DNA from 2 places in the Enterobacter sp. UPMP2061 genome. Region 2 is predicted to be linked to the other one. Evidence: predicted binding sites of a transcription regulator. Region 2 holds the regulator's gene; the other holds the start of a gene.
What was found. Region 2 encodes CRP, which controls carbon source genes, mostly activating them, when cyclic AMP is high. Its sites were predicted from a motif close to ATGTGANNNNNNTCACAT; they were not measured.
Positions count from the first base shown of each region.

Region 1: the regulator CRP is predicted to act here: its motif matches at 2,201-2,218, upstream of deoC (deoxyribose-phosphate aldolase).

Region 1 is NZ_JBSKJP010000018.1:30,347-34,526, forward strand. It holds gene deoA (thymidine phosphorylase) at 1-1,191, opposite strand, end outside; gene deoC (deoxyribose-phosphate aldolase) at 1,291-2,070, opposite strand; gene ACWKXX_RS21415 (YjjI family glycine radical enzyme) at 2,333-3,868, shown strand; gene ACWKXX_RS21420 (YjjW family glycine radical enzyme activase) at 3,843-4,180, shown strand, end outside.
Region 2 is NZ_JBSKJP010000008.1:22,602-26,781, forward strand. It holds gene ACWKXX_RS15550 (phosphoribulokinase) at 1-299, shown strand, start outside; gene ACWKXX_RS15555 (OsmC family protein) at 386-790, opposite strand; gene crp (cAMP-activated global transcriptional regulator CRP) at 1,101-1,733, shown strand; gene ACWKXX_RS15565 (YccS/YhfK family putative transporter) at 1,791-3,878, shown strand; gene argD (bifunctional acetylornithine/succinyldiaminopimelate transaminase) at 3,875-4,180, opposite strand, start outside.

The DNA of each region.
Region 1 (4,180 bases), on a different contig from region 2:
ACGTTGGCCGTCAACGCTGTCGCCCAGACGGGCCATATCGGTAAAGCCGACGCTGTAATCAATGGTGTCCGATGCCTGACGACGACCGCCGCCCATAGACACAACAGCCATGCCGAGCGCGCGGGTATCCATAGCCGAGACAAAGCCTTCGCTGTCCGCATAGACCGCTTTGCTGAGCATCGCGGTGGGCAGGTATTTCGCGTAGTTTTCCACGAAGTCGGTCGGGCCTTTCTGCGCCGCCACCATCCGACCAAAGATCTCCGCCGCTTTGCCGTTGTCCAGCACCGCCTGAAGCTTCGCGCGGGCTTCCGCGTCGTCTTTGGCCAGCTTGCCGGAGATTAACATCTCAACGCACAGCGCCATGGTGACATCGAACAGGCGCGGGTTACGGTATTCGCCTGTGAGGAACTGCACGGCCTCACGGACTTCAACCGCGTTACCGGCGCTGGAGGCCAGCACCTGGTTCATGTCCGTCAGCAGTGCAGTGGTGCGCACGCCCGCGCCGTTGGAGACGCCAACGATCGCTTCGGCCAGCGCCTCAGAGAGTTCATAGGTTGGCATAAACGCGCCGCTGCCCACTTTCACATCCATCACCAGCGCATCCAGACCTTCCGCCAGTTTTTTGGCAAGGATAGAGGCGGTGATCAGCGGGATGGAGTCTACGGTCGCGGTAATGTCACGCGTCGCGTAGAAACGCTTGTCAGCCGGAGCAAGAGAGCTGGTCTGGCCGATAATCGCCACGCCAACGTCTTTAATAATGTCGCGGAAGCGGTTGTCATCCGGGAAGATATCGAAGCCCGGAATGGCTTCCAGTTTGTCGAGCGTACCGCCGGTATGACCCAGGCCGCGCCCGGAAATCATCGGGATGTAACCGCCACAGGCCGCCACCATTGGGCCGAGCATCAGAGACGTCACGTCGCCCACGCCGCCGGTGGAGTGTTTGTCCACAATTGGGCCGTTAAGGTTGAGGCTTTTCCAGTCCAGAACGGTTCCTGAATCTCGCATCGCCATGGTCAGCGACACGCGCTCAGGCATCGACATATCGTGGAAGAAAATGGTCATCGCCAGAGCCGCAATCTGCCCTTCAGAGATGGTGTTATCACGAATGCCATTGATAAAAAAGCGGATTTCTTCGTCGCTTAATGCATGACCATCACGTTTTTTACGAATAATTTCTTGTGCGAGAAACACGGTAACCTCCATGCGGAATCGGGTGAATGGCGGCGGATATGTTGACCCGCCCTACGCTCCTGTAGGCCGGGTTAGCGTAGCGCCACCCGGCAATTCAACTTAGTAGCTGCTTGCGCTCTTACCGTCACCGTGACCCAGCGCTTTCAGCAAGCTGGCCAGCAGGCTGGACGCGCCGAAGCGGTAGTGGCGGGAATCAGCCCAGTCGGCGCCGAACAGCTCGTCGGCAATCGCCAGGAACTGCTGCGCGTCTTCCGCGGTACGCACGCCGCCCGCCGGTTTGAAGCCAACGGTTTTGGACACGCCCATATCACGGATGACTTCCATCATGATGCGTGCGCTTTCCGGAGTAGCGTTGACCGGCACTTTACCGGTAGAGGTTTTAATGAAATCCGCGCCCGCTTTGATGGAGATTTCAGACGCCTTACGAATCAACGCCTCTTCTTTCAGCTCGCCGGTTTCGATGATCACTTTAAGCAGCACGTTTGCCGCCGCACACGCGTCTTTACAGGCTTTCACCAGGTCAAAACCGACCTGCTCGTTGCCGGCGATCAGCGCGCGGTACGGGAATACCACGTCAACTTCGTCCGCGCCGTACGCAATCGCCGCGCGGGTTTCTGCCAGCGCGATCTCGATATCGTCATTGCCGTGCGGGAAGTTAGTTACGGTGGCAATGCGCACGTCCGGCGTGCCCTGCTCTTTCAGCGTTTTGCGGGCAATCGGGATAAAGCGCGGGTAGATACAGACGGCGGCGGTGTTACCCACTGGCGTTTTCGCCTGATGGCACAGGGCGATGACTTTTTCATTGGTGTCGTCATCGTTCAGGGTGGTCAGGTCCATCAGTTTCAACGCGCGCAGGCTGCTTGCAGTTAAATCGGTCATAACATTCTCCAACGGCAGTGCCGTATAAATTTTACCTTGCGGGTCTGTGAGTATTCTAACATTCACCCGCATCCACACTTCGACATTCATCACAGTTAATGAAAACTGTGTGCAAATTTGCATTACTGTAATGAGATCTTCTTCAAATTTTAGTGCGTTAATTGCTGACTAAATCGGCGATATCCCCTGTCTGATCAAAAGCGCCACCAGGCTGGCTTCCTACAATTCGTTCACCATCCGCAGAACAACCAAGGAAGTGAACATGCCCGACGCCCTGCAACAACGTTGCCAGCACATTGTGACCAGCCCGGTGTTAACCCCGGAACAAAAACGTCATTTTCTGGCGCTGGAAGCAGAGAACAATCTGCCCTATCCCGCTCTGCCAGAGGCGGCCCGGGCCGCGCTGGACGAGGGATTCATCTGCGACATGTTCGAAGGCCATGCGCCTTACAAACCGCGCTACGTGCTGCCGGACTACGCTAAATTTCTGGCTAACGGCTCAGAATGGCTGGAGCTGGAAGGGGCGAAAGATCTGGATGATGCCCTCTCGCTGCTCACTATCCTTTATCACCATGTTCCGTCCGTCACATCGATGCCGGTCTATCTGGGCCAGCTCGATGAGATACTCAGCCCCTATGTTAAAATTCTAACACAGGATGAAATCGATAGCCGAATAAAACGTTTCTGGCGTTACCTGGACAGAACCCTGCCCGATGCGTTTATGCATGCCAATATCGGCCCGGCGGATACGCCTGTCACCCGAGCCATCCTTCGCGCGGATGCCGAACTGAAGCAGGTTGCGCCGAACCTGACCTTTATCTACGACCCGGATGTAACCCCCAGCGATCTGCTGCTGAGCGTGGCGGAAAACATTTGTGAATGTAGTAAACCGCATATTTCTAATGGCCCGGTGAATGATAAAATTTTCACAAAAGGTCGCTATGGCGTGGTGAGCTGTTACAACTCCCTGCCGCTGGCGGGCGGCGGCAGCACGCTGGTGCGCCTTAACCTGAAAGCGATCGCGGAACACAGCCGCTCACCGGAAGACTTTTTCACCCGTACCCTTCCCCACTACTGCCAACAACAAATCGCGATCATCAATGCGCGCTGCGATTTTCTATATGAACAATCCGGCTTCTTTGAGAATAGCTTCCTGGTGAAAGAGGGGCTGATTGATGCCGATCGCTTTGTGCCGATGTTTGGCATGTACGGTCTGGCCGAAGCGGTGAATGTGCTGTGCGAGAAAGCAGGCATTACGGGACGTTACGGTAAGAACGAACAGGCCAATGCGCTGGGCTACCGCATCAGTGAACAGCTTGCGGCGTTTGTTGAAAACACGCCGGTGAAACACGGCTGGCAGCACCGCGCGATGCTGCATGCCCAGTCTGGGATCAGTTCCGATTCTGACACCACGCCGGGCGCACGTCTGCCGTACGGCGACGAACCGGACCCTGTCAGCCACCTGCTGGCCGTGGCGCCGCATCATAAACACTATCATTCGGGGATCAGCGATATTCTCACCCTGGAGGAAACGGTTAAACGCAATCCTCAGGCTGTGGTGCAGCTGTGCCTGGGGGCGTTCAACGCCGGTATGCGTGAGTTCACCGCGAATGTAGCCGGAAACGACCTGGTGCGCGTCACCGGGTATATGGTGCGGCTCTCCGATCTGGAGAAATACCGGGAGGCCGGCTCGCGCACCAACACCACCTGGCTCGGCGAGGAGGCCGCGCGCAATACCCGTATTCTGGAACGTCAGCCGCGCGTGATAAGCCATGAACAGCAGATGCGCTTTAGTTAGTCAGGTCATACCCTTCTCCTGCGTGGACGGGCCGGGCAGCCGCCTGGCGTTGTTCCTCCAGGGCTGTAACCTGCGCTGCAAAACCTGCCACAACCCGTGGACGATAGGGCGCTGCAACGACTGCGGCGACTGTGTTCCCCACTGTCCTCATGATGCGCTGGCAATTCAGGCCGGGCGCGTCTGGTGGCAGGAGAGTCACTGTCAGCAGTGCGACACCTGTCTGCACCTGTGTCAGCAGCAGGCGACGCCGATGGCGCAGCGCTATAGCGTCGAGGAGATCCTCTCCCGGGTTCGCACGTCCGCGCCGTTTAT
Region 2 (4,180 bases):
TCAACTTCCTGACGCCGCAGTTCTCCCGAACCCACATTAACTTCCAGCGCGTCCCCACCGTGGACACCTCCAACCCGTTCGCTGCAAAAAGCATCCCGTCGCTGGACGAGAGCTTTGTGGTGATCCACTTCCGCAACCTGGAAGGCATTGATTACCCCTGGCTGCTGGCGATGCTACAGGGTTCGTTTATTTCGCACATGAATACGTTAGTGGTGCCGGGCGGAAAAATGGGGCTGGCAATGGAGCTGATCATGACACCGCTGGTGCAGCGGCTGATGGAAGGAAAGCAGATCGCGTGACGCCTGTTGCCGGATGGCGCTTCGCTTATCCGGCCTACGGGCGTGCTTTTGTAGGGCGGGTCAGCGCAGCGCCACCCGCCAAAAAATTAAGCCGCGATCACTTCATACGAATGGGTGATTTTTACCGCTTTCTCCAGCATTAGCGCCACAGAGCAGTATTTCTCCGCAGACAGGTCAACCGCACGCGAGACCGCCGCATCCTTCAGTTCTTTGCCGGTGACGATAAAGTGCAGATTAATATGCGTGAACAGGCGTGGCGCCTCTTCGCGACGTTCTGACGTCAGCTTCACTTCACAATCGGTCACGTCATGACGGCCTTTTTGCAGGATCGACACCACGTCGATCGCGCTGCATCCCCCCGCCGCCATCAGCACCATTTCCATTGGGCTTGGCGCTTTATCGCCGGAGTTGCCATCCATCAAAACCTGGTGCCCAGAAGCAGACTCGCCCAGGAACGTTAACCCTTCAACCCATTTCACACGCGCTTGCATATTCACTCACTCCAACGTTGCATTTTTTATGACAGATTACGTGTACGTTACATTTCTCGCAACGGAAGGCGACCTGCGTCATGCTGAAGCGAGACACCAGGAGACACGCGGCGAAAGCTATGCTAAAACACTCTGGATGCTACAGTAATACATTGACGTTACACATGTATGCAGAGGACATCAAACTTTACTGGCTGCGAAACGTTACGACAGCCGACTTCCCAGGTATGGGTAAGAATTCGATTGCAACCCCAGAGTCCGGATGCATCTTATGACTCTGGTGACAGCTTATAACAGAGGATAACAGCGCATGGTGCTTGGCAAACCGCAAACAGACCCGACTCTCGAATGGTTCTTGTCTCATTGCCACATTCATAAGTACCCATCAAAGAGCACGCTGATTCACCAGGGTGAAAAAGCGGAAACGTTGTATTACATCGTTAAAGGCTCGGTGGCCGTGCTGATCAAAGATGAAGAAGGGAAAGAGATGATCCTTTCTTATCTGAACCAGGGCGATTTTATCGGTGAACTGGGCCTGTTTGAAGAAGGCCAGGAACGTAGCGCCTGGGTTCGTGCAAAAACAGCATGTGAAGTGGCTGAAATTTCTTACAAGAAATTCCGTCAGCTGATTCAGGTCAACCCTGACATCCTGATGCGTCTTTCTTCCCAGATGGCACGCCGTCTGCAAGTGACCTCTGAGAAGGTGGGTAACCTCGCCTTCCTGGACGTGACCGGTCGTATCGCGCAGACGCTGTTGAACCTGGCGAAACAGCCAGACGCCATGACCCACCCTGACGGTATGCAAATTAAAATTACCCGTCAGGAAATCGGTCAGATCGTCGGCTGCTCCCGTGAAACAGTGGGCCGTATCCTGAAGATGCTGGAAGACCAGAACCTGATCTCTGCCCACGGTAAAACTATCGTGGTCTACGGAACCCGTTAATTTCGGTCAAACGGCGTGCCGCCGCAGGGTGGCACGCCGTTTTTGTCTCTACTCCTCATGTGGCGCAGGCTGATCTATCACCCGGAAGTTAACTACGCACTACGACAAACGCTGGTGCTGTGTCTTCCCGTGGCCGTGGGCCTGATCCTCGGACATCTTCAGCAAGGCCTGCTGTTTTCCCTCGTGCCCGCCTGCTGCAACATTGCCGGTCTGGATACGCCGCATAAACGCTTTTTTAAACGTCTGATTATTGGCGGCTGCCTGTTTGCCGGCTGTAGCCTTGCCGTACAACTCTTACTGGCCCGCGACATTCCTCTGCCGTTGATCCTGACCGTGCTGGCGATGACGCTCGGCGTCACCGCCGAAATCAGCTCGCTGCACGCCCGCCTGCTTCCCGCGTCGCTGATTGCCGCCATCTTCACCTTAAGCCTTGCGGGCAATATGCCGGTGTGGGAGCCATTGCTGATCTACGCCCTCGGCACGCTGTGGTACGGGCTGTTTAACTGGTTCTGGTTCTGGCTGTGGCGGGAACAGCCGCTGCGCGAATCCCTGAGCCTGCTCTACGTGCAGCTTGCTGAATACTGTGAAGCAAAATACACCCTGCTCACTCAACATACCGACCCGGAAAAATCCCTGCCGCCGCTGCTGGCGCGCCAGCAAAAAGTGGTGGATCTGATCAGCCAGTGCTATCAGCAGTTGCACATGCTTGCCGCCAACAAAAATCATGAATACAAGCGGCTGCTGCGAACCTTCCAGGTCGGGCTGGATTTGCAGGAGCATATCTCCGTCAGCCTTCATAATCCGGAAGAGGTGCAAAAGCTGGTGGAGCGCAGCCATGCGGAAGCGGTGATCCGCTGGAACGCGCAGACCGTCGCAGCCCGCCTGCGGGTGCTGGCTGACGATATCCTCTATCACCGCTATCCGACGCGCTTTAACATGGACAAACAGCTCGGCGCGCTGGAAAAGATTGCGCGTCAGCACGCGGATAACCCGGTCGGGCAATTTGCTGCCTGGCATTTCAGCCGCATCGCCCGGGTGTTACGCACCCAGCGCCCGCTTTATGCCCGGGACCTGATGGCCGATAAGCAAAAACGGCTGCCGCTGCTGCCCGCGCTCAAAAGCTATCTATCACTGAAATCTTCCGCCCTGCGCAATGCCGCGCGGATCAGTGTGATGCTGAGCATCGCCAGCCTGATGGGAATGGCCCTGCACCTGCCGAAACCCTACTGGATCTTAATGACCGTGCTGTTTGTCACCCAGAACGGCTATGGCGCCACGCGGGTGCGCATTCTGCATCGGGCGGGCGGTACGATGGCGGGGCTGATTATCGCGGGCGTGACGCTGCACTTCCACGTGCCGGAAGGCTATACCCTGGCCGGTATGCTGGCAATCACGCTGGTGAGCTACCTGATCATCCGCAAAAACTACGGCTGGGCGATGGTGGGCTTTACGGTGACGGCGGTGTATACCCTGCAACTGCTCACGCTTAACGGGGAACAGTTTATTATTGCCCGGCTGGTCGATACGCTAATTGGCTGCCTGATCGCCTTTGGCGGCATGGTCTGGCTGTGGCCGCAGTGGCAAAGCGGGCTGCTCAGGCAGAACGCCCACGACGCGCTCGAAGCTGACCAGCAGGCCATTCGTCTTATTCTGAGCGATGACCCGCAGCCCTCTCCGCTGGCCTACGAGCGCATGAAGGTCAACCAGGCGCATAACGCCCTGTTCAACTCCCTTAACCAGGCCATGCAGGAGCCGGGCTTTAACGCGCACTATCTGGCTGACATGAAGCTGTGGGTCACGCACAGCCAGTTTATCGTCGAGCACATCAATGCCATGACGACGCTGGCGCGGGAGCACACGATGCTGACGACGGATCTGGCGCAGCGCTATTTGCAGTCGTGTGAAATTGCGTTGCAGCGCTGTCAGCAGCGTCTGGAGTATGACGCGCCGGGCGAGTCAGGGGATTCGAACATTCTGGAAGCGCCGGAGACGCTGACCCACGGGCCGATGAGCACCCTTGAGCAGCATTTACAGCGCGTTCTCGGGCACCTGAACACCATGCACACCATTTCGTCGGTAGCATGGCGTCAGCGCCCGCATCACGGGATTTGGTTAACGCGCCGGTTAAAACGAACCGCGTATTAGCCGCTGACGCTCTTCGCGACCGCCGCGGCAAAACGGGTTAATCCGTCTTCGATGTCTTTGTCTTCCACCACCAGCGATGGCGCAAAGCGCATCACGTCCGGCCCGGCGTTGAGCACCATGACGCCTTCGTGCGCGGCGGCGTGCAGGAAATCGCGCGCGCGGCCTTTGTACTGCGGCTTCAGTTCGGCGCCGATCAGCAGCCCCATCCCGCGGATGTCGCTGAAGACATCAAACTGTTGGTCAATCTGCTGGAGATGTTTCACAAACAGGTCGCGTTTCGCATTCACGCCATTCAGGACGTC